DNA from 4 places in the Lactiplantibacillus sp. YT640 genome. Region 1 is predicted to be linked to each of the others. Evidence: predicted binding sites of a transcription regulator. Region 1 holds the regulator's gene; each other region holds the start of a gene.

Region 1 (6,128 bases):
TGAACAAATGCCGTATATCAAACAGCTATTAGACGCGTATGGTATCAAACATTATGAATTAAAAGACTACGAAGCCGATGACATTATTGGCACACTGGCCGGTCAAGCGGATCAAACCGGCTACACCACGACGGTCGTCACTGGTGACCGTGATTTGACGCAGTTGACGACCGAGCATACCACGGTGGCCGTGACCGTTAAAGGTGTTTCTGAAGTGGAACACTATACGCCGGCGCACGTTGAAGAAAAGCTGGGCATCACACCGGCACAAATTATTGACATGAAGGGGTTGACAGGTGATACCTCGGATAACTATCCGGGTGTCACCAAGGTTGGTGAGAAGACCGCCCTTAAATTACTCAAACAGTATGGTACGATGGAAGGCATTTATGAAAACATCGATGCCATGAAGCAGAGCAAGATGAAGGAACATCTGATTGAGGATCGCGAACAAGCGGCGCAGGCTAAGGTGCTAGCAACAATCAAGCGGGATGCGCCGATTGATGTTCAATTGGCTGATTTATCCTATGATGGCCCGGATCTTGACCAGCTGGCCGCGTTTTATCAGAAGATGGACTTTCAATCATTTTTGAAGAAATTACACCTACAGTCGGACGAACCAGCAACGCCCATTGATTATACCGTCTTGACGAAAGCTAACCTGACGGAATTGCAACAATTTACCGATCACGTGGACTTTTATTTGGAGATGCCAACGCCGAACTACCACACGTCGGCCTTTGCTGGCTTTGCCATCGGAGCGGATGATCACTGGTACATCAGTCGGGATGTGGAATTATTAATGCAACCGACTGTGGCTGATCTCTTGAGTAGCACAACGATTACCAAGGACGTTTTTGATATGAAACGCACGACGGTCGGGCTTAATCGTTTGGGTATTCAGCTAGGTAAAGTCGATTTTGATCTCTTACTCGTTTCATACTTATTAGATACAAATGATAACAGTAACGACTTGGGAAGTTTAGCTGAGCAACACGGGTACACTGACTTGCCGAGTGACGAGACCGTTTATGGTAAGGGCGTTAAGCGTGCCATTCCTGAAGATGATGATGTCTACTTTAGTCATCTCGCCCGGAAATTGGCCGCGATCGCTAGTTTGAAGCCACAGTTATTAAAGGAATTGGCAGCCAATGAGCAGGATCAACTTTACGATGATATTGAAAAACCGATGGCCAATGTCTTAGCTCAGATGGAAATCGCCGGCATTACGGTCGACAGCAGTCGACTTAAAGCCATGGGCAGTCAGTTTACAGAACGGTTGAGTGAAATTGAACAGACGATTTATCAAGAAGCCGGTGAAGAGTTCAATATTAATTCACCTAAGCAACTAGGTCACATCTTGTTTGAAGAAATGAAATTACCCGTAATCAAGAAGACCAAGACAGGGTATTCTACCGCCGTAGACGTTCTAGAAAAGTTAGCACCGGAAGCACCAATCGTCGCTAATATTTTACAATATCGTCAGATTTCGAAGATTCAATCGACCTACGTTGTCGGTTTGTTAGATGCCATTCATTCTGCTGATCAAAAAGTGCATACGCGCTACTTGCAAACGTTGACCCAAACCGGCCGGTTGTCGTCCGTTGATCCAAACTTACAAAACATTCCGGTGCGCTTGGAAGAAGGACGTAAGATTCGACAAGCCTTTGTTCCTAGTCATGAAGGTTGGCAGATTTTCTCGTCTGATTATTCGCAAATCGAATTACGGGTTCTCGCGCATATTACTGATGATGAAAATATGCAGGCCGCTTTTAAAGCGGGTGATGATATTCATGCCGCAACGGCCATGCGAATCTTTCATTTGAACTCAGCTGAAGAGGTGACGCCAAATATTCGACGGCAAGCCAAGGCGGTTAACTTTGGAATCGTCTATGGAATTAGTGATTACGGCTTGTCACAAAATATCGGCATTACGCGTAAACAGGCTCGCAGCTTTATTGACGCTTACTTCAAAGAATATCCGGGTGTCAAAAAGTATATGGATGAAATTGTCCAAACGGCGAAAAAACAAGGTTATGTGGAAACCATTTCACATCGACGCCGGTACTTGCCAGATATTAATTCCAAGAGCTTCAACCAACGCTCATTCGCTGAACGGACAGCCATGAATACCCCCATCCAAGGGAGTGCGGCTGATATTATCAAGATTGCGATGATTAAGATGCAAGATAAGTTACAGGCTGCGGGTTTGAAAGCAACCATGCTGTTACAAGTTCATGATGAATTGATTTTTGAAGCGCCAAAAGAAGAAATTCCAGTTTTAGAAAAATTAGTGCCAAGCGTGATGGATTCCGCCGTACAGTTAGCCGTACCGTTAAAGGTTGAGAGCCACTACGGTGATACTTGGTACGATGCAAAATAGGGGGAACCACCATGCCTGAATTACCTGAAGTTGAAACTGTTCGTCGCGGCTTAAATCGTCTGGTTAGCGGGGCAACGATTGCTAGTATCGAGGTTTTTTGGCCGAAAATTATTAATAATGATGTCGATAGTTTCAAACAGCGTTTAGCCAACCAAACGATCCAGACCATTGATCGGCGGGGGAAGTATTTATTGTTTCGCTTTAGCAATGGTCTGACGATGGTGTCGCATTTGCGGATGGAAGGCAAGTATAATGTTGTACCGCGTGGTGAAGATCAAGGTAAACACACGCACGTGATCTTCCATCTGACCGATGATCGTGATTTGTTGTACAACGATACGCGTAAGTTCGGGCGAATGACGCTCGTGCCGACCGGTGAAGAAAACACGGTGGCGGGATTGCGGACAATTGGCCCGGAACCCGTTGCTGAACAGTTAACACTGGCTTATATGACGGCCACTTTTGGCAAGTCGAAAAAGATGATCAAACCACTATTGTTGGATCAAAGTAAGATTGCGGGCATTGGGAACATTTATGCGGACGAAACGCTATGGATGAGTAAGATTCATCCAATGCGGCCTGCTAATTCACTAACTACTGATGAGATTGCAACATTGCGCCAAAACATTATTGATGAAATGGCGATGGCAATTAAAGGTCACGGCACCACTGTTCATTCATTTTCAACGGCATTTGGTGAGGCCGGTCAGTTTCAAAATCACTTACACGTCTATGGTCGTGAAGGGGAACCTTGCGAACGGTGTGGCACGATTATTGAGAAAATCAAAGTGGCACAGCGAGGGACCCATTTTTGTCCGTTAGAACAACGGTTGTAGGTGATCAAGATGACAAAGCTGATTGGATTGACTGGTGGCATTGCCACTGGTAAGTCGACTGTTTCTAAGCTGCTGGCAACTAAGTTACCAATCGTTGATGCGGATAAAATCGCGTGGCAGGTTGAAGGGCCAGGCCAACCGACGACCCAAAAGATTGTGGCGCACTTTGGTCAGCAAGCAGTGCTGGCAGACGGGCGGCTGAATCGGCCATGGCTTGGCCAGTTGGTTTTTAACGATGCTCAAGCTTTACAAGCCTTAACCGCAATTACACGGTTACCGATTCAGTACGCGATGTTCGAAGCGATTGTCGCGGCAAACCAGCAACAGCCCGACGCAATTATTTTAGATGTGCCGTTGTTATTTGAAAGTGGCTGGCAACATGTTTGTGATCAAGTGTTGGTTGTGACGGCACCACCAGCCGTAGTATTGCAGCGGTTAATGGCACGTAACCACTTATCGCAACAGGCGGCTCAGGCACGAATTGACAGCCAAATGCCACTTGCACAGAAGGTCGCAAGGGCTGACGTTGTCATTGATAACGGGGCCAACATTGATAAAACTAAAGCAGCCGTGTTAAAATGGCTGAAAACTATTACTAAATAAAGAAAAACTGATTGTTAGTTGTTACAAGGGGTGAGAAGTCTATGCAATGTCCACATTGTCATCATAATGGCTCCCGCGTGGTTGACAGTCGACCAACTGATGATGGTCGCGTGATTCGACGGCGCCGGGAATGCGAAAACTGTGGGTTCCGGTTCACAACATTTGAACGGGTCGAAGCCACGCCATTATTAGTCATTAAGAAAAATGGTGCCCGCGAAGAATTCAATCGTGAAAAAGTCTTGCGCGGAATTATTCGCTCGGCCGAGAAACGACCCGTTAGCATGGAAACCATGACGGGCGTCGTTGATGATGTTGAAAATAAGGTCCGGTCACTGGGCGAAAATGAAATTTCAAGCCAAGTTATCGGCGAGTATGTCATGGAGCAATTGGCAGATATTGACGAAATTTCGTACATTCGTTTTGCCAGTGTTTACCGGCAATTCAAGGATATGCACGTCTTCTTGAATGAACTCCAAGATATGATGGAGCGTGATAAGGTCAAACTGGCAAAACCGTCAGCGAAGACGACCCACGCACCTAAACGAAAAAAAGATTAGTGAAAAAGAATGGTGAACAACATGCCAAATGATGAACCCTTAACACCCAAAACTGGGTTAGTGGTCCCGCAAGCACCAGCGCTCAGTGCGGCGCAACAAGCTGTATTGGCGGAATTATACTTGCCACTGATGGGGCCATTGGCATATAGCTTGTACGCGGCGTTACGTAGCTTACAGAGTAGCGAGAATGAGCTGAGCAATCGACGCAGTCACGCGGAACTGCTTGGCATCCTAAATGTGGACTTGCCGACGGTGTTAGCGGCTCGGCGTAAACTTGAAGCAACTGGCTTGTTGCGCAGCTATTATCAACAAGATGAATTGGGTGCCATGTACATTTATCAATTACAAGCACCATTACTGGCGTTACAATTCTTTGCGGATGATCTATTGAGTGTCCTATTGTTAGATACGGTCGGTGAGTTACGTTATCAACAACTTGCTGGCGATTTTGCAGCACAGCCGATTGACTTGACGGCTGCCAAAGACGTGACGGCAAATATCTTAGATGTGTTTCACGTTGATAGTCAAAAAGTTACGACGCCACCTCTTTCAGTGCAAAAGGTGCGCGCCCAATTGGCGGCCAATGAACCGGCCGAGGATCACTCGCCCGTGCTCAGTGACGATGACTTTGACTGGCAACTGTTGGGGCAAATTTTGAAGCAGAACTATGTTGATCTCAAACAGGTTGCGAGTTCACGGCAACTGATCATTACGGAAAGTCGGGTCTACGGCATCAGTGAGATTGAGATGGCTAAGTTAATCAGTGAAGTGGCTAGTTTAACAACGGGTCAGTTTGATGAAAATCAATTGAAATTATTGATTGCGCGGCGCTATGAACGGCCCGCAGTTTCGAGTCAGCAGGTCGCTACGGAAGCAACGGTTGCAACGACGACCACTAAGGATAACAAGGCTTCAGCACAGCTCTCAACGGCTGAGCAGCAACTCGTGACGTATGCTAAGCAGACAGTGCCGTATGACTTTTTATCAGCTTTGAAGCAGGAGAAACATGGTTTTGTGACGAGCGGTGAGAACCGGCTAGTTCATGATTTAATTGGTCGGGGGGTATTACCCAATGCCGTCATCAACATGGTGATCTACTACTTATTGCAAAATCGGGAGTTAGCTGCCCTTAATCGTAATTTGCTAGAAACAGTCGCCAATGATTGGCAACAACACGGCATTACGACGCCGGAAGCGGCTTTGATGTATTTGAAGCAACGTAAACAGCCGAAATCAACACCAACACGGCGCAAGAACAATCGACCGACGCGTAAGGAGATTATGCCAAAGTGGGCCCAACAACAGCAACAGACTGAGAGTGGTAAGCAACCAGCTCAGACCGGTAAACAAATTACTGCTGCCCAACGCAAACAGCTTGCTGATCGACTAGCAAAGCTTGAGACAAATTCGGAAAAGGAGGACTAAAACATGGAGAATATCTCAGAAACACTCCGGACGTTAATGAATCGGAAAAACTTGAATCATCGGTATGAGGCGTTAATGACAACTGTGTACCAAGATCCAGATGTTCGCCAGTTTTTAGCTGCTCATCAAAACGAATTATCTTCGGATGCGCTAGAACGTTCAGCGGCTAAATTATATGAATTTTGTGAAGAGAAACGTAAAATTGCGCGGCACGAGCCAACTCAAGCACCTGGGTATCAGCCGACATTAGTGATGAGTAATCACTTGATTGACATTGCTTATCAGCCAACACCACAAATGCAAGAACAGCAAGCTGCTCACGCA
Region 2 (6,128 bases), on a different contig from region 1:
CTTCTGATTCGTAGTCAGACACTCTATCCAATTGCGCTATGGGTGCTTATTTAAAATGCCGAGGACCGGGATCGAACCGGTACGGTTATCACTAACCGCAGGATTTTAAGTCCTGTGCGTCTGCCAATTCCGCCACCCCGGCAAATTAAAAGCGGAAGACGGGATTCGAACCCGCGACCCCCACCATGGCAAGGTGATGTTCTACCACTGAACTACTTCCGCATAATAAAGCTATTAAATTGTAAATGCCGACTAGAGGATTCGAACCTCCGACCTCCTCATTACTAGTGAGATGCTCTGCCAACTGAGCTAAGTCGGCATGTGCGGGTGAAGGGACTCGAACCCCCACGTCGTAAGACACTAGAACCTAAATCTAGCGCGTCTGCCAGTTCCGCCACACCCGCATGATGTTAATCATGCCTTGTTGCCGGTTCAAACAGTTCTTACTGGTATGCCTTGACAACTATTTAACTTTATCATCATGTTGAATACTTGTCAACAACTTTTTTCAAATAAATGGATAAATATACTTTTTACTGGATAAACAAGTTATATTTTTCCGACAAGAAATATTATAGCACGGTAGCCGAAAATAGCAAACCCTATTTTCAAAAAAAGGTGAATAAATTTCAGTAAACCCAGCTTTTTCGCCCTTTTGCGCCTGAAATGTTGTCCCGACATTCTGCCCGTCCCGCAATTATTTAGTCAACTCGGCCGTTATTTCCACTCACATTTTAAAATCGACAGTTCCTTTTAATACTCATTAATTATGCAAAAAAAGCGAACTCGCATCACTGCGAGTTCGCTAACTTCATCTCAATTAACCTTGTTTTTCAATCTTCGTCTTACCGTGCATATATGGAACTAATACATCCGGAATCGTAACCGTCCCATCTTCATTTTGATAGTTTTCCAAAATGGTCGCAACGGTCCGACCGACAGCTAAGCCACTCCCGTTCAAAGTATGAACGAATTGCAATTTGCCATCGTCATCGCGATATTGAATGTGCGCCCGCCGAGCTTGGAAATCAGTACAATTTGAACAACTCGAGATTTCCCGGTACTTGTCTTGTTCTGGGAACCAAACTTCCAAGTCATGTGTCATGGCAGCTGTGAAGCTCATGTCACCAGTCGTTAACGTAATAACGTGATATGGTAACCCAAGTTTCTTTAGCAATGATTCGGCATTGTTGGTCAACTTCTCTAATTCATCCCATGAATCTTCTGGTTTCGTGAACTTAACCATTTCAACCTTATTGAATTGGTGTAAGCGAATCAAGCCTTTCGTATCACGACCAGCACTACCAGCTTCTTCACGGAAGGCTGGTGATAAGGCCGTAAAGTAAACTGGTAATTTTTCAGCCGGAATAACTTCATCACGATAATAGTTGACTAATGGCACCTCGGCCGTTGGAATCAACGTCAAATCTTGCGTCGTAATCCGGAAAGCGTCTTCCTTGAACTTAGGAAATTGGCCGGTACCGTACATAGATTCATCAGTGACCATGTATGGCGGCAAAACTTCCGTATACCCTTCAGCTTCGTGCTGGTCTAAGAAAAAGTTGTAAACGGCGCGTTCCAGTTTAGCACCATCGCCCACGTAGTATAAGAAACGACTACCAGAAACCTTAGCACCGCGTTCAAAGTCTAAGATGCCTAAATCTTCACCGATATCCCAATGTGCTTTCGGCGTAAAGTCAAAATGCCGTGGTGTCCCGATTCGACGTAATTCAACGGCATCTTCTTCTTTCAAGCTAACTGGTACGTCGGGATGGGGCATGTTTGGTAAATGTGCAGCCATATCCTGAACTTGGGCATCGACTGTCCGCCGTTCTTCATCCAACGTCTTCACATCGGCGCTAACCTTTTGCATTTCTGCAATTTCGGCACTAGCGTCTTCCTTGTTCCGCTTCTTCTGTGAAATTTCGCCTGAAACTTGGTTACGCGTCGACTTCAATTGTTCGCTCTTGGCGATCAATTCACGACGCTTTTCATCAGCGGCCAATAAATCATCGATGTCACTCGCAGCAACGCCCCGATGACCAAGCTGTTCTTTTACAAAATCTGGATTTTGACGAATCATTTTAACATCTAACATAACGACGTCTCCTTTTCACTTTTAATCGTAAATAAAAACAGTCTCTCCTCCCAATTGGGACGAAGAGACTGCGATTCGCGGTACCACCCAAGTTCAGGATCATGATTAATCCCACCCTTAAACGGATAACGGCCGTGCCGTGCAGTATTACCTGCCCACATTGTCGCGCCGGAGTTTCGACTACCGATTCACACCACCCACCGGTTCTCTGAACGTCTACTTAAAAACGCGCCGTGTTTAATATTCACTGTCTACTATAAAACATTGATTCTAAAAAGGCAACTAGCCTAAACTAGCCACTTTTTCGTCGATCAACCGAATGACTTCCTTACGCGCATCCGCATCGGCGACAAAGTCCAGCTGATCCCCGTCGATCTGCATCTTCGGGCTATGATCATAATTAGCGTACCAGTCGTCATAGCGTTCATTCAAAGTCTGATAATATTTATATAAATCAGGATCTTGATCAATTTGTTCGTAAGAACGGCCCCGCTTTTGGATTCGTTTGAGCATCGTATCAAAAGAAATATTGATATGAATAAGTAAATCAGGACTCTTTTGATGAGACGCTTCTGGCAATTCCTGCATCATGTTATCTAATAATGAATCATAAATGTCAACTTCGGTATTCGTCGCCCGGCCAAGATCACCATTCAAATGAAATAATAATGAATCTTCAAAAATCGACCGGTCTAAGACGTCCAGATCGTTAGCAAAAGCTGATTTAATACTGTCTAACCGTTTATTTAAAAAATAGATTTGTAATAAGAAGGCGTACTTCTTAGGATCCTTATAAAATAACGGCAAAATGGGATTATCATCAACTGACTCGTAAAACGCTTTAGAACCAAAGTGGTTAGCCACTAACTGCGTTAAACTCGTCTTGCCGGCACCGATTGTTCCTGACATTACAAGCATGGGGCGTCTCTCCTTTTAATCACGTCAAAATTTTGATTATCTCTAAAAGCAACACTACATATTGTACGCACCCACGTCTTAAAATGCAATATCTGGTGAGTTAATTCAGTAAAAAACTTCGCACCAGCCACAACTGCGACGCACTAGTCAGCGATCCAAGCAACTCACTAACACACACTGGGTTACCCAAGCCGGCGCTGGTGGCACTTCAGCTTTGAGTGCGGCCTCTGACCAGCATGATCAAGTGACAACGTGTCGTGACCAAATAATACTCAGTTGAGACGAACCCACATTGCTAAACCGAAGACAATTTAAAAGCGCACGCTAGCTAATTCCTAACGTACGCCATAAATGGTATTAATTGGGGCCATCAATAATACGGCTAGCTTATTACTTGGCCGCCTTTTCTCGAGCTTGCAGCAAACTGACGTACTGTTCGAGAGTCAAATTGTGCTTAGTCATGAATTCCGCACTCGCCTTACCAACGTAACGGAAATGCCAAGATTCATAGTCAATCCCGGTCGACTGCTTACCATCTTTAGTAAAGCGCAACACAAATCCATAGTCCGCCGCGTGATTAATCAACCACTGCTGACCCTTGTTCTTGTCGGATGATGACAATAATTGATTACCATGAGTGCTGTACCAGTGCGTGTTCATGATATCTGCTGCGAGACCAGTTTCATGCTCACTACCACTAGGAACTGCGACATATTCTTTAGTCAGCTTTAAGGCTTCCTTGGCTGATTTTCCTTGATTCTCATAGGTTTGAATCGACTGATCCCAAACCTCTTTTTGATAAGCGACTGAGCGATACCCAGACACGATTGTTGCTGGATAGCCGGCTTTTTTTGCCCCCGCTAGAAAGGCTTCCAATGGTTTGACGATAGAACTACGGACTTCAATACCATCCACGCTCGACTTATTAAATGTCATCTCAGCGCGCTTATGCCACTTATTGACGACCACTAAGTCGCTATCGGTCGATTTAACGCCTTTCGGTAAGGCACTAATCAGTCGTTGCCGCTTGGTCTGCGTCTTCGTCGACTTAGCACTCGTAGAACTACTAGTCGCTTTAGACGTCGACTGGCTAGCACCACAGCCAGCCAGGACACCTGCTAATGACACTAATGCTAGACCTCTTAACAAATTTCTCTTTAACATCTCTCTCGCTGCCTTTCTCATTTCAGCTTAGCATAGTCATAGCCGACTAGCCTATTCTTAAGGATAAGTTTGCGAATTTTTAATGATTCCATATTCTCATTCTATCAAATTACCATAGATATCAGATTAGCGCACCCTCAATTTGCCGCTTGCTATCATTACAATCGTGCAAGCCCCCGCTCATAACGATCCGCCGTGACCATCTGTTGTGAGCAGTGTTATCAGCATAAATCAGGACACCTAAAAATACGACCGCGCCTTGAGTTGACAGGCCCAACTCTCGCCGTCAAAAAATGCGATTGACCCAGTGTCAACCGCATTTACTCAAACTATCAAAGTGCGTGCTTAATCTTGATGGTGCCGTTTGCGTGTCAAATCAACCTTGTCTAGTGGAATCATCTTAGTATGGTGACGAATCTTATAATAGACATACAAGATGATGAATAACGGGATGCTCATATAGGTCACCCCAATAGCCTGCCAATCAAGCGTTGCAAATGAATGTAAGTCTTGACCAATAATGACCACGACACACAAGATAAAGGCGAACCACGGGCCAAATGGGAACCACTTGGCATGGTACCGCAATTCACTCAATTGATGACCCTGCTTAACAAACGCGCGACGGAAACGCAGATGCGAAATAGCGATTCCTAGCCAAGCGATAAAGCCCGTTAACCCACTGGCCGAAACGAGGAAAATATAAATTCGTTCACCGAATAGACTCGACAAGAACGTGAGTAATCCGATCACCGTCGTTCCTAATAATGCCATGATTGGAATCCCACGACGATTGACCCGACCAAATGTCTTGGGGGCATAACCCTGTAATGACAAAGAATATAACATCCGTGTCGAGGCGTACATCCCCGAATTAGCAGCTGACAATACGGACGTCAAGATCACTGCGTTCATCACACTGGCCGCAGCCGCCAACCCAGCCCGTTTAAAGACTAACGTAAACGGACTGATGGCAATATCGCTCGCTGATGACCCTAGAAGATCTTTCGACGTATAAGGAATAATCGCCGCAATCACGAAAATGGCTAAAATGTAAAATAACAAAATACGCCAGAAAACTTGTTTAATAGCCGCCGGAATACTTTTCTCCGGTGTTGCTGACTCCCCGGCCGTGATCCCAATTAATTCGGTTCCTTGAAACGAAAAACCAGCGACCACGAAGACACTCAAAATCGTTGGAATTCCACCAACAAATGGTGCCTTTTTATAGGTAAAGTTACTGAGGCCAGTGGCATGACCGCCCATGATTCCCACGATCGTCAAGACACCGATAACCAAGAATACGAGCACGGTCACCACTTTAATTAGCGAAAGCCAGTACTCAGTTTCTCCAAACGACCGGACTGACAGCGCGTTGATCGTAAAAATCAAAACGAGCGCAATCAGACTAAAAACCCACCCCGGCACGGATGGCAACCAGAACTGCATGACAATCGCCGCCGTACTAATATCGACCGCTAACGTGATTGCCCAGTTGAACCAGTAATTCCAGCCCATCGCAAACCCAAGTGCCGGGTCAACAAACTTAGTGGCATACGTGGAAAACGAACCTGAAACGGGCAAATAAGTTGCCATTTCGCCCAGACTAGTCATTAAAAAGTAAACCATCACTCCAATACCAACGTAGGCCAGTAATGCTCCCCCTGGCCCAGCCGTTGAAATTGCCGAACCGGACGCGACAAACAGCCCGGTCCCGATACTACCACCTAATGCAATCATGGATAAATGCCGCGTCTGTAAGGAACGATGCACTTCCTGATGTTGTTTTTCTGCCATTGCAGAACCTCCAAAAATCGATTTATATCTAAAAGTGTTCACACCGATTCAGGTTAGCACAATCAAAATAAAAAGCCTCTCTGCCTCACGATAACGTGCGCAAAAAGACTTTAATCAGATTGATTGACATAGTTGCTGATTTCATCGTCGA
Region 3 (6,128 bases), on a different contig from region 1:
GGATTCCATTTTTGTTGCAACAGCAGGTTCCCGTGTTAACGGTTCACGTGCGCACGAAGATGGAGATGAGCAAGGTACCAGCGCATTATGAGTTAATTGATAATTTAGTTCAAATGCGTGATACTTTGGCACCAGCGACGCTATTACAAATTAACGGGGATATCCTGGATTATCAGGCTGGTCTGAAGCTTGCCAAAGCCCATCCAGGAGTCGATGGTATCATGATTGGCCGCGGTATTTTTCAGAACCCATACGCTTTTGAACCGATTCCCCAGCCTCATTCAACGCGTGACATGCTAGAATTGTTACGGTATCAAGTAGATCTGTATGATCAATTTATTGGCTTAGGTCTACAAGGGCATTTCGCACCGCTTCAACGCTTCTTTAAGATTTATGTTCGCGGTATGCGTCATGCGGCCGAATTGCGCAATGAATTAATGCAGACGAAGACAACGGATGATGTCCGTGCGATTATTGATCGCTTAGAGGCTAAGCTACCAGCGGATTAGGTCGCGTTATTTTAACTAAAACGGCTATATTTTTGCCATTTAGCTGTGCTTGATTAAAATGGTTTTAATGTCGAACGTACCGCATCTAAAGTCAACTGCAAATTAAATGCTAGCCTGTAAGTGGACCATAAAATAAGCTAGGTCCTTCAAGAAGTTAATTTCTTGGAGGACCTAGCTTATTTTGTGGTCTAAATTATTGTAAACCGGTCATCGAGTAAGATAACTTGTTCAGGTGATAAGCCAACGATTTGAAGCTCACGTTGTTTAGTCACAAAAATGGCGCCGTAAATATCGAGTCGCTGAGTTGCCCAATCGGGAATCGGTTGGCCCGCAAAGAAGAGCCGCGTCGTTTCGATTTCACCATCAATGGAAGCTTTCGAGAAAACGGTGACACTTTCAAGGTCGTTTTGTCGGGGATAACCCGTTTGCGAATCTAAGATGTGGTGGTAGGACTGGCCGTTAAATTCAAGGTGCCGCTCGTAAATACCACTGGTCACGGCCGAGCAGGGGCCAATCGTAACGCTGGCAATCGCGTTACCGCGGTCAGTGGTGGGATCTTGGATACCAACGCGCCATTGCCCATCCGGATGAAGTGGGGACGTCCCCACCATTAACAGATTACCACCTAGGTTGATCATTCCGGCCCGCTGTCCAAATGCTTCCCAGTAATCTTGAATGCGGTCGGCAATGTAGCCCTTGGCAATTGCGCCTAGATCCAGCTCCATTCCCGTGACCTTGAGAAGCACACTGAAATCAGCGTCATTACAAATGACGGCTTCGGGGTCGATCAAGGCCAATCGTTCGTTAATTGCAGACTGTTCAGGGACGTGCGCGTTAGTAAAACCAATGTGCCAGAGTTTCACGAGCGGACCAATCAACGCATTGAAACCAAAATGTTGTCGACTGAGTTCGACAGCTTGCCGAACGAGTGTATAGGTGGCGGCGCTCACTTGAACGGGATGTTGGCCCGCCGCCTGGTTGATTGCCATGACCTCAGAAACAGTCCGGTTGACAGTCAAGCGGTCTTCATATTGGTCGATAAGATCGCAAGCAACTTGTAGGTACTGGTCACTATCACTACCAAAAAGGGTCAAATCAATGTCGGTACCGAGCGCGTGATGAGCTTGGTGTCGACGCTGCTGAGCGAGTGCAGGAATTGCTGTCTCGCCATTATAAGCTAAAGTTGTCATAAAACCAGTCCTATCTTTCATAAATATCAACGAGTTCAGCAAACTGAACATTTATTCCCGCTCAGTTAGAAGTAGGCACAATTAAATCAGTTTCCCTGCACAGTGATCTAATTCGTGTTGAATAATTTGTGCTGTGAAGTCGTTGAATCGTTGTTGTTGCGGTTTAAAGTGTTGATCTTTATGTTTCACCGTGATTTGGTGATAGCGGCTAGTCGGACGTTCACCAGGTAAGGACAGGCAGCCTTCCTTAGTCTCGTAAGTGCCGTGATGATCAATTATCTTCGAATTGATCATTGCAATTGCAAAGGGACCGAGTTGCACGACAATAATTTGTTTGTTGACCCCAATCATATTCGCGGCCATTCCAACGCAATTATCGGTGTGTGCGGCGAGGGTATCCAGTAAATCAGTCAAGACTTGAGTGTCTGCAGGGGTTGCTAAGTCAGCAGGGACACTAAGCGCGGCGGGATCATGCACAATTGGTCGAATCATTTGATGTTCCTCCATTGATTAGTCATATTAATTTAATTATAGAGAGCACGGTTGACAGAAGCAAGCCGTTCGCTAGTTGTCAGGCCCTAAAAAACACACCACACTCACACAAGTCAACGTGCAAATGTGGTGTGGCCTTCAATTAGTACGACAATTTAAATGTTGGCGTTAAGGTGCCCGCCTTTAAGGCGTCATTAGTTGTGGTGGGAACCTGGTTGTGTTCAGGCTGCCAATTTGGATCTTTAATCAGTGCGATATTAGTCCCTTGATAATTCATGGTCATTTGATTAGCGTCGTTGAGGGTCAGTTTTGCAACATTGTGATCGATTGTGAACGTGGCACGTGTATCACTTAACGTTAACGTTGCGCGACTACGAATGGGCGTATGTCCGCGTCGGAACCAAGCAACTTGATGATTGGTACTGAGGTACAGACTCATTGCTGGTCTAGCGCTGACCCAGCGACCTAAGAAATCCCGAGTCGTGACTGAGCGAACGGCGCTGACTTTTGATGTTGCTGGTTGAACGGTGGGCGTTTGTGTGTCAGTGGCAGAATGGCATCCTGTCAGTAGCCCTGTCAACAACAAGCCAACGATTATTCCCCTGCTTTTTTGCATAATTATTCTCTCCTCCAATGTCCACATCCCTCAATGAGGACTTAAATTCATTATAGCGAATCCGCCGCATGAGTTAAACAAAATAGTCATAAGTTAATCAGTTTACAACAACTTGGTTGTGTTCAGCTTAATTTTTAACGAATTAAAATTCGGTTTATGGCGTTTGAAAAATATTGAAAGCAAGCCGTATCAAGGTTGGTTCGGTAGTTAACGAGATTGATTAAATATTCTGATATTAGATAAAAAACAGTATAAAAAATATTTTTTAAATATTCCAAAGACGCACTAACCGGACGATTAAAGCGATTTGGTGTACACAACTGAAGGTGACAGTTAATTTTGGCAATGGGCAAGTTAATGGAAATGAGCTACTATATATAGTATTGATTCAAACAGAACGCACTATCAATTGTATTCGATCAATGACTTTGAAAAGTGGGGAATTAAGATGCTAACAACGACAACTAACGATATATTAGACCAATTACGGCCACTGACCGTCACAAAGCGGGGTGGCGCACAAACGAAATTTCATCCGTATAAAATTGACTTTGTCTTACGACGGTTGTTAGCGACTGATGACGAGGTACGGGTCGTCAAGCAGGCCCTTGTTGCCCAGTATCAAGATGCTGACAACATTGATACTCAGGAGCTACGTAGTACCATGATGCAGATTTTGAATGCGCAAGGCCTGACCGCGGCAGCTAAGGCATATCAGGATTACTTTGAAGCTGAACAGCAGCGGTTTGCGGCAGCAACTAATGTTCAAGGACGGATTGAAAAGTTGTTTGAGCGCGATGCCAGCGTTGTGCATGAAAATGCAAATAAGGATAGTACGATTTTTAACACGCAACGCGACTTAGAAGCCGGTGCTGCAAGTCGCGCCATGGGCTTGAAGATGCTACCAGATGTCGTGGCTAAGGCGCATCTGCGTGGCGATATCCATTGGCATGATCTCGATTATTCACCAGTCACGCCTGAAACGAACTGTTGCTTGATTGATTTTGACGGCATGTTCAAAAATGGGTATAAGATTGGGAACGCCGAAGTTGCCTCACCCCGGTCGATTCAAACGGCCACAGCGCAAATGGCGCAGATCATTGCCAACGTGGCTTCATTACAGTATGGTGGCTGTTCCGCTAACCGGGTCGACCAATTATTGGCTCCCTATGCGGCAATCAACTATCAAAAACATATGACTGATGCGAAAAAGTGGGTCCCTGCCGATCAGCGGGAAGCTTATGCGAAAGCCAAAACTAAAAAAGATATCTATGACGCGATGCAAGCCCTTGAGTATGAAATCAATACGTTATATTCGTCACAGGGCCAGACGCCGTTTACCACGGTCAATTTTGGTCTAGGAACTAGTTGGATTGAACGAGAAATTCAAAAGGCGATTCTCCAGATTCGAATCAAGGGACTCGGTAAGGAGCACCGAACTGCGATTTTTCCTAAATTGATCTTCACGATGAAGCGGGGGTTAAATTTAAGTCCGAATGATCCCAATTATGATATTAAAATGCTCGCGATTGAGTGTTCAACCAAGCGGATGTATCCCGACCTTTTAATGTATGACAAGATCAAGGAATTAACGGGGAGTTTTAAGACGCCGATGGGGTGCCGGTCCTTCTTACAAGGTTGGCGTGATGAAAATGGTGTCGAGGTAAACTCGGGCCGGATGAATTTGGGCGTGGTGACAGTCAACCTGCCACGAATCGCGTTAGCCGCACATGGGGACCAACAGTTGTTCTGGGAAATCTTCGAGGAACGGATGGCGACTTGTCATGAAGCACTCGCGTACCGTATCGAACGAACGAAGGAAGCTAAGCCGGAAAATGCACCACTCTTATACATGTATGGGGCGTTTGGTAAGCGGCTACCAGCAGGTGGTAATGTCGATGAGCTCTTCAAAAATCAGCGGGCGACTATTTCACTGGGATACATTGGAATTTATGAAGTCTGCACGACCTTCTTTGGTCCGAACTGGGAACAAGACGAGCACGCGTTAGCTTTTGCGGAGACCGTGGTGAAAGCGTTACGGGATAAGTGTGCGCAGTGGGCGGCTGAAAGTGGCTATCATTATAGTCTGTATTCAACGCCGGCTGAATCGTTGACGGATACGTTCTGTCGTGACGATATTGCGAAGTTTGGCCGGATCGCAGATATTACGGATAAGGAATATTACACGAATAGTTTTCATTATGATGTCCGTAAGCACCCGACGCCCTTCGATAAATTAACTTTGGAGGAACGTTTTCCACAATATGCGTCAGGCGGCTTTATTCATTATTGTGAATATCCTAATTTGACCCAGAATCCTAAAGCCTTGGAGGCCGTCTGGGACTGGGCCTATGATCATGTCGGCTATTTGGGAACGAATACGTCGATCGACCAGTGTTTTAAGTGTGGGTTTAAGGGTGAGTTCAAGGCCACTGCCCGTGGGTTCGTCTGTCCAGAATGTGGCAATCACGACCCTAAATACTGTGATGTTGTTAAGCGGACGTGTGGGTATCTAGGTAACCCACAACAACGACCAATGGTACATGGTCGCCACGTTGAAATCGCGTCCCGTGCTAAAAATATGTCTCCGGAGATGATTAAGAATGCCGCGCGCTACGAAAGGACCAAACAATCCGATGCCCAAAGAATGGCTGGCAGAGGACTTAAGTGAACAATATGTTGCTGATTATAAGGCATTTAACTTTGTTGATGGGGAAGGGGTCCGCTGTAGCTTGTACTTGAGCGGCTGCCCATTCCACTGTCCAGGCTGTTATAATGTGGCGGCACAAAATTTTCATTATGGACAACCGTATTCACAAGAATTGGAAGATCAGATTATTGAAGACCTTGGGCAAGATTATGTGCAAGGGTTGACGTTGCTAGGTGGTGAACCGTTTCTAAATACTCAAGTCGGCATTCGGATTTGTGAACGCATTCGCTCCGAATTTGGAAACACGAAGGATATTTGGTCGTGGTCAGGTTATACTTGGGAAGAATTGCAACAAGACTCTGAGGATAAACTGAAGATGCTATCATTAATTGATATCTTGGTAGATGGGCGCTTTTTACAAGATAAGATGGATCTCTCGCTACAATTTCGGGGGAGTTCCAATCAACGTATTATCGACGTTCCTAAGTCGCTAACAGCTGGTAAAGTCGTCATCTGGGATAAGTTGGTTAAGTGAAATTAAGACTGGTAAAAAGAGCGTTATGACGAGGTCGTCACGACGTTCTTTTTTGTTACGGTCAATATAACGGTTACATATAACCCTTAATAATTTTTTTAATTAAAGTCTGTAACTATGTCTCGATATTTTAGTT
Region 4 (6,128 bases), on a different contig from region 1:
CGAGATTCATCAAGGCTTTGTTGGCGTTATAACGACTAAAAGTCAAGACTTCATCAGACCAACCAATTTGATCGTAAACTAAATGAATGTAGTTTTCTTCATTCTCATAGAGTTTGTATAAGAAATCGAACATCCAGTCTTTAAATTCTGCCTGCTGCTTTTCAGAACGGTCTTTGAAGCCTAATTGGAACTTATAACCAATGTAAGTGCCATGGACACTTTCGTCCCGCAAAATCAATTTAATGATTTCGGCAACGTTTGGCAATTGGTTGTGGCCCAAGTAGTACAGTGGCGTATAGAAACCAGAATAGAACAGGAAAGTTTCCAAAAAGACGTTCGCAACTTTTTGCTTCAATGGATCTTCGTCGATGTTATCGTAAAGCTTGTAGATCCATTGGGCTTTTGCTTGCAAGAATTCTTCACTGTCACTCCAGTCAAAAATTTCATTAATTTCGTCCGGCGTATTCAATGTTTCAAAAATTGTTGAATAACTCTTTGCATGAACGGATTCCATGAACTGGATGTTATTCAATACGGCCGTTTCATGTGAGGTTAAGACGTTGCGGCGAAGTGCTTGCAGACCGTCTTGTGATTGTAACGTATCCAGCAGCGTCAAACCGCCGAAAACGTGTCCCACGACCCACCGGTGATCATCATCTAATTCACGCCAGTCTGCCATGTCGTTGGAAACTGGAATCCGGGTGTCTAACCAAAATTGTTCGGTTAACTTTTCCCAAGTACTTTTATCAATTGCATCTGAAACTCGATCCCAGTTAATTGCCTTATAGTTGCCATTACTGAGCAGTTTTTGGTAGTAAGCCAAGTCTGTTGCCATTTGTTATCCTCCTAGAGATCTAAGATACTAAATTACGCAGCTTTCACATTCGTTAACACCGACTTCGCCATCGTCGTCCGTAAAGGTCCGAATATAATAAATCGATTTGATCCCTTTGCGGTAGGCGTAGTTCCGTAAAATGTTTAAGTCCCGCGTGGTCATCTTATCAGTGCGACCATCTTTCCATTCGTATAAGCCAGCTGGAATAGTTGACCGCATGAAGAGGGTCAAGCTCATTCCTTGGTCAACGTGTTGTTGAGCAGCCGCATAGACATCGATAACTTTACGCATATCAGTATCGTATGCTGACTTATAATAGTTAATTGTATCATTAGATAGGTAAGGAGCGGGATAATAAATCTTACCAATTTTCTTTTCTTGTCGTTCTTCGACCCGGTTGATGATTGGGTGTAGGCTGGCAGTCGTATCGTTGATGTACGAGATTGACCCATTTGGGGCGACAGCCATCCGGTTTTGATGATAGAGACCATCACGCATAACGGCTTCTTTGAGGTCTTCCCAATCAGCTTTGGTTGGAATGAAGATACTGTCAAACAGTGCAGCGGTCTTGTCATATTTTGGTTGCCAATCTTGGGTGGTGTACTTGTCAAAGTAAGAACCATCGGCATACTTGGATTTTTCAAAATTAACGAAGGTTTCGTGACGTTCACGCGCAATTTCGTTAGAAGCTTTTAAGGTCCAGTAGTTTAAGAGTAAGAAGTAGATATTGGTAAAGTCAACGGCTTCTTTACTGCCGTATTCCATCTGATTCTTCGCGAAAAAGGCATGGAGCCCCATGGCACCTAACCCAATGGTATGGGCTTGACGGTTCCCTTTTTGGATGGAAGGAACGACGTCGACGTTAGAGTGGTCAGTAACAAAAGTTAACGCGCGCACCATGGCTTCAACAGAATGTCCAAAGTCTGGAGAGGCCATTAAGTTAACAATGTTAGTCGAACCAAGGTTACAACTAATATCAGTTCCCAACTTCTCATACTGTTGTTGGTCATCAATTAATGATGGGGTTTGCACTTGCATCACTTCTGAGCACAAGTTACTCATCACAATTTTACCGTCGATAGGATTTTCGCGGTTCGCGGTATCAATGTTGACGACGTATGGGTAGCCAGATTCTTGTTGTAACTTGCTGATTTCATTTTCAAGGTCACGCGCCTTGATCTTAGTTTTACGGATGTTCGGGTTCTTAACCATATTGTCGTATTCTTTGGTGATATCGACATATGAGAACGGTACCCCGTATTCGCGTTCAACGCCGTAAGGACTGAAGAGATACATATCAGCGTCAGCCTTGATCAACTCGTAAAACTTGTCGGGTACGGTGACACCGAGTGAAAGCGTCTTGAGCCGAATCTTTTCGTCGGCGTTTTCCTTCTTAGCAGAAAGAAAGGCAATAATATCTGGATGAAAGACACTAAGGTAAACGACCCCGGCACCTTGACGTTGACCTAATTGGTTAGAGTAGGAGAAACTGTCTTCTAATAATTTCATGACGGGTACGACCCCACTAGCAGCGCCATCGATATGCTTGATTGGATCACCGGCACCCCGTAAGTTGCTGAGGTTAATACCGACCCCGCCACCGATCCGAGAAAGTTGTAACGCGGAGTTAATCGTCCGGCCGATTGAGTTCATATCATCGGTCGATTGAATCAAGAAGCAAGAAATCAATTCACCACGCCGGGCCCGGCCAGCATTGAGAAAACTGGGGGTGGCTGGTTGATAACGTTGGTGAACGATTTCGTCGGCCAGGTCCATCGCCAAGTCTTCATTACCATCAGCAAAGTAGAGGGCGTTCATTGCCACACGGTCAATAAAGTTTTCCAAGTAATAGTCGCCATCATCCGTCTTTAAGGCGTATTGGGCATAAAATTTGTAAGCCGCCATAAACGTCTTGAAGTGGAAGTCTTGCGACCGCAAGTAATCGTAAAGTTTTTCGATAAAGCTAAAATCATACTTATCAATGGCAGGGGTTTCCAAATAGTCGTGTTCACGTAGGTAGTCAAAGCGCGCCTTAAGACTATCAAATTTCATCGTGTTCGGTTCAACATTTTGTTCAAGGAAAGCGGCAAGTGCCTCCTGATCCTTGTTGAGCGGAATCTGATTGTTAACGGGAATATTGATCTCATTATTTAAGTCGTAATACGTGACGTCTTTTAAATCTTTTAAGGTCATAAGGAATCCTCTTTCTATCAGTATAATTGTGGCTGGCAAAATCGACGACCCACAATCAGTAGGTTGATGATTGTGGGTCGTTTATCATATTTTAAAGGGTAAACCAGCTATGTAACCACGCAAAAAAGCGTGAACAAACTAAACAGCTAATTGTTTTAAAGCATCCGGACGGAAGCCGGCAATGCTGTCTTCGCCATTGATTTCAACGACCGGAACAGCATGGAAACCTTGATTCTTCAGGTAATCGACGTATTCAGGATTCGTATTGATGTTCTTCTCTTCAAAGGCAATATTGTGCGCCGTGAGGAACTTCTTAGTCATCTTGCATTGCATGCAGTTGTTTTTAGTAAATACAGTAACTTTTTTCATTTTTCATCATCCTAACTCGTTTTTCTGATAAATTTAGTATACAACATGTGGTGAAAAAAACAATCAAAAAACACAACATCTAGGGTGTGGTAAAAATCACAAGTCCTAGATGTTGTGTTAGTGTCAGCTTTTAACCGACTAAAAAGTTTTTTAAATTATTTGTGGTTCACTCGCTGAATCAGTTATCATAGATATAGACCAGAAATTTAGAGGAAAATAAATATGACCAACTATTATTATACACACAATCCGGATATTGTGCATGATGAAAAGCAATGGAATTTTGAAATTTTTAATCACTCGTTTAAATTTACGACGGACAACGGTGTCTTCTCCAAGCGTACCGTGGATTACGGCTCACGAACACTACTTGCAGCGTTTGATCCAACTGATTTGCCAGCGGGCCCAATGCTAGATTTGGGAACCGGATATGGTCCCATTGGGATGGCGCTCGCGTATCAATCACCCGAACGAACGGTTGATATGGTCGATGTGAACGAGTTAGCGCTAAGCTTAGCGCGTAAAAATGTTGCTTTGAACCAAATTACGAATACCAATATTTTTACGTCTGATGTCTATCAACAAGTGACCGCGACTAATTACGCGGCGATTGTCACCAACCCACCGGTGCGCGCAGGTAAGGCAGTGGTGGATGCGATGTTAACGGGGGCCGTTTCACGGCTAGTCGTTGGTGGAACACTCACCGTCGTTTTACAGAAAAAGCAGGGCGCACCATCTGCGAAGAAATTGATGCAAACGACCTTTGGTAATTGTCAGGTGATTAAGAAGGACAAAGGGTATTACATCCTACAAAGTGTAAAGGAGGGATAGTCGTGACGGAACCAACAGCGGAAGACTGGATGCAAGAAGCATTACATGAAGCGCGGATGGCCTACTTAATTGGCGAAGTGCCGATTGGGGCCGTGATCGTTCACCAGGGTGAAATTATTGGCCGTGGTCACAATTTACGGGAGCATGGTCAGGATGCAACGATGCACGCGGAAATTATTGCGATTCAGGAAGCTTGCGAATATTTGCATAGTTGGCGATTAGCCGATTGTCAGCTATATGTCACCTTGGAACCATGTTTGATGTGTAGTGGGGCTATTATTAATGCACGGCTACCTGAACTCTACTTTGGTGCCCGTGATCCCAAGGCTGGCGCCGTTCGTAGTTTGTATCAGGTGATGGATGATACCCGGTTAAATCATCAAGTAACGGTTCATGAACGCATCTTGGCACGTCCGGCCGGCGAGATGTTGGAAAACTTCTTCCGTGGGATTCGTAAACGGAAAAAGGCGGCTAAAAAAGCACGACGTGAAGCTGCTGAAAAAAATTAGGCCGATGGCTGGTAATTGTGGCGCAAATCATGTATTATAGTATTTGCCGCAAGGCCAAAAGGCAAGGGTGGATTTACGAATCGTGTCAGGTCCGGAAGGAAGCAGCACTAAGTTTGCTTCATCTTGTGCCTTTTGTTTTTATGAAATGTAACAGCTCTTAGCCATTCGGTTGAGAGCTTTTTATTTAAATTAAATATTGAGTGCTAGTTTTGAACGTGCTGATAGGTTGGTTTATTTTTATTTACCTATTATTATAGTAGTAATACGTTATTTGGGTGATGCTTTTCAGGCTGATAGTTAAAGCCACTGCTTGTTGAAGGAATAACCAAACGCCTAACAAAGGTGGTTAAAGGCCTGGGCATCGACTCGTTGGCAAGTGCGCTTAGATGCTTAATTTGCATAACTGACACTGATCGTTAGTGGAAGCAGCACAACCAGGAAGCTAACTGTTCAGGACGTTTAAACAATGGCTTATAATAAGTAATGATAACCAAAGTATGACTGATGTAAGAAAGGAAGAATCGCATGTATCGGGCACTATATCGGGTTTGGCGTCCCCAACGCTTTGATGAGATTGTCGGGCAACAGATGATTACCCAGACACTAAAAAATGCCATTATGACCCACCAGACGAGTCATGCGTATCTGTTTACCGGTCCCCGGGGAACTGGGAAAACGTCGGCAGCAAAGATTTTTGCCAAGGCAATTAACTGTCACCATCTTGTTGATGGGGAACCTTGCAATGAATGTGAGACTTGTACGGCGATTACCAAGGGGCAACTAAATGATGTCATCGAAATTGATGCGGCTTCTAATAATGGCGTGGAAGAGATTCGTGATATTCGGGACAAAGCGAAGTATGCTCCAACGCAAGCGGACTATAAAGTCTACATTATTGATGAAGTTCATATGTTATCGACTGGCGCGTTTAATGCGTTGCTCAAAACGCTAGAAGAACCCCCGGCTAACGTTATATTTATCTTAGCGACAACGGAGCCCCATAAGATTCCATTAACGATTATTTCACGGACGCAACGGTTTGATTTTCGGCGGATTACGGCTAAGGATAGCTACGATCGGATGGTGTACATCCTCAATGAGAAGGATGTGACCTATGATGAAAAAGCGCTACGCGTCATTGCAGCGGCTGCTGAAGGTGGAATGCGGGATGCTTTAAGTATTCTGGATCAAGTAATTTCGTTTGGGGATAACACGGTTACGTTGGATGATGCGTTAATGGTGACGGGAAGTGTGACCAAGCAGTTGCTGGCTAACTATGTCAGTGAGGTCACCGACCATGATACGAAGCCGGCACTAGAGACGATGCGACAAATCTTACAAGAAGGTAAAGATGCGAACCGTTTCATTGAAGATTTGATCAGTTATACGCG

The links. The regulator NrdR, encoded in region 1, represses ribonucleotide reductase genes. The targets are predictions, from matches to a motif close to ACACNATATATNGTGT.
Region 2: ACOV1R_RS07695 (deoxynucleoside kinase) is a predicted target of NrdR. The motif match lies at 3,068-3,083, and genes of this name have one in related genera.
Region 3: nrdD (anaerobic ribonucleoside-triphosphate reductase) is a predicted target of NrdR. The motif match lies at 3,176-3,191, and genes of this name have one in related genera.
Region 4: ACOV1R_RS09530 (redoxin NrdH) is a predicted target of NrdR. The motif match lies at 3,468-3,483, and genes of this name have one in related genera.

What each region holds. Positions count from the first base shown of each region.
Region 1 covers NZ_JBMNVY010000004.1:161,905-168,032, reverse strand. Annotated here, with positions in the region: gene polA (DNA polymerase I) at 1-2,383, shown strand, start outside; gene mutM (bifunctional DNA-formamidopyrimidine glycosylase/DNA-(apurinic or apyrimidinic site) lyase) at 2,395-3,219, shown strand; gene coaE (dephospho-CoA kinase) at 3,229-3,822, shown strand; gene nrdR (transcriptional regulator NrdR) at 3,864-4,379, shown strand; gene ACOV1R_RS04850 (replication initiation and membrane attachment family protein) at 4,401-5,804, shown strand; gene dnaI (primosomal protein DnaI) at 5,808-6,128, shown strand, end outside.
Region 2 covers NZ_JBMNVY010000008.1:71,636-77,763, forward strand. Annotated here, with positions in the region: tRNA gene ACOV1R_RS07665 (tRNA-Arg) at 1-46, opposite strand, end outside; tRNA gene ACOV1R_RS07670 (tRNA-Leu) at 57-142, opposite strand; tRNA gene ACOV1R_RS07675 (tRNA-Gly) at 151-222, opposite strand; tRNA gene ACOV1R_RS07680 (tRNA-Thr) at 247-319, opposite strand; tRNA gene ACOV1R_RS07685 (tRNA-Leu) at 323-404, opposite strand; gene serS (serine--tRNA ligase) at 821-2,098, opposite strand; gene ACOV1R_RS07695 (deoxynucleoside kinase) at 2,381-3,016, opposite strand; gene ACOV1R_RS07700 (M15 family metallopeptidase) at 3,407-4,144, opposite strand; gene ACOV1R_RS07705 (amino acid permease) at 4,526-5,977, opposite strand; lysine riboswitch at 6,121-6,128, opposite strand, start outside.
Region 3 covers NZ_JBMNVY010000005.1:104,971-111,098, reverse strand. Annotated here, with positions in the region: gene ACOV1R_RS05530 (tRNA dihydrouridine synthase) at 1-509, shown strand, start outside; gene ACOV1R_RS05525 (FAD:protein FMN transferase) at 698-1,699, opposite strand; gene ACOV1R_RS05520 (peptide deformylase) at 1,781-2,191, opposite strand; gene ACOV1R_RS05515 (lipoprotein) at 2,334-2,807, opposite strand; gene nrdD (anaerobic ribonucleoside-triphosphate reductase) at 3,256-5,478, shown strand; gene nrdG (anaerobic ribonucleoside-triphosphate reductase activating protein) at 5,444-5,992, shown strand.
Region 4 covers NZ_JBMNVY010000013.1:27,305-33,432, forward strand. Annotated here, with positions in the region: gene nrdF (class 1b ribonucleoside-diphosphate reductase subunit beta) at 1-835, opposite strand, end outside; gene nrdE (class 1b ribonucleoside-diphosphate reductase subunit alpha) at 863-3,028, opposite strand; gene ACOV1R_RS09530 (redoxin NrdH) at 3,167-3,397, opposite strand; gene ACOV1R_RS09535 (class I SAM-dependent methyltransferase) at 3,620-4,228, shown strand; gene tadA (tRNA adenosine(34) deaminase TadA) at 4,231-4,737, shown strand; RNA gene ffs (signal recognition particle sRNA small type) at 4,791-4,877, shown strand; gene dnaX (DNA polymerase III subunit gamma/tau) at 5,263-6,128, shown strand, end outside.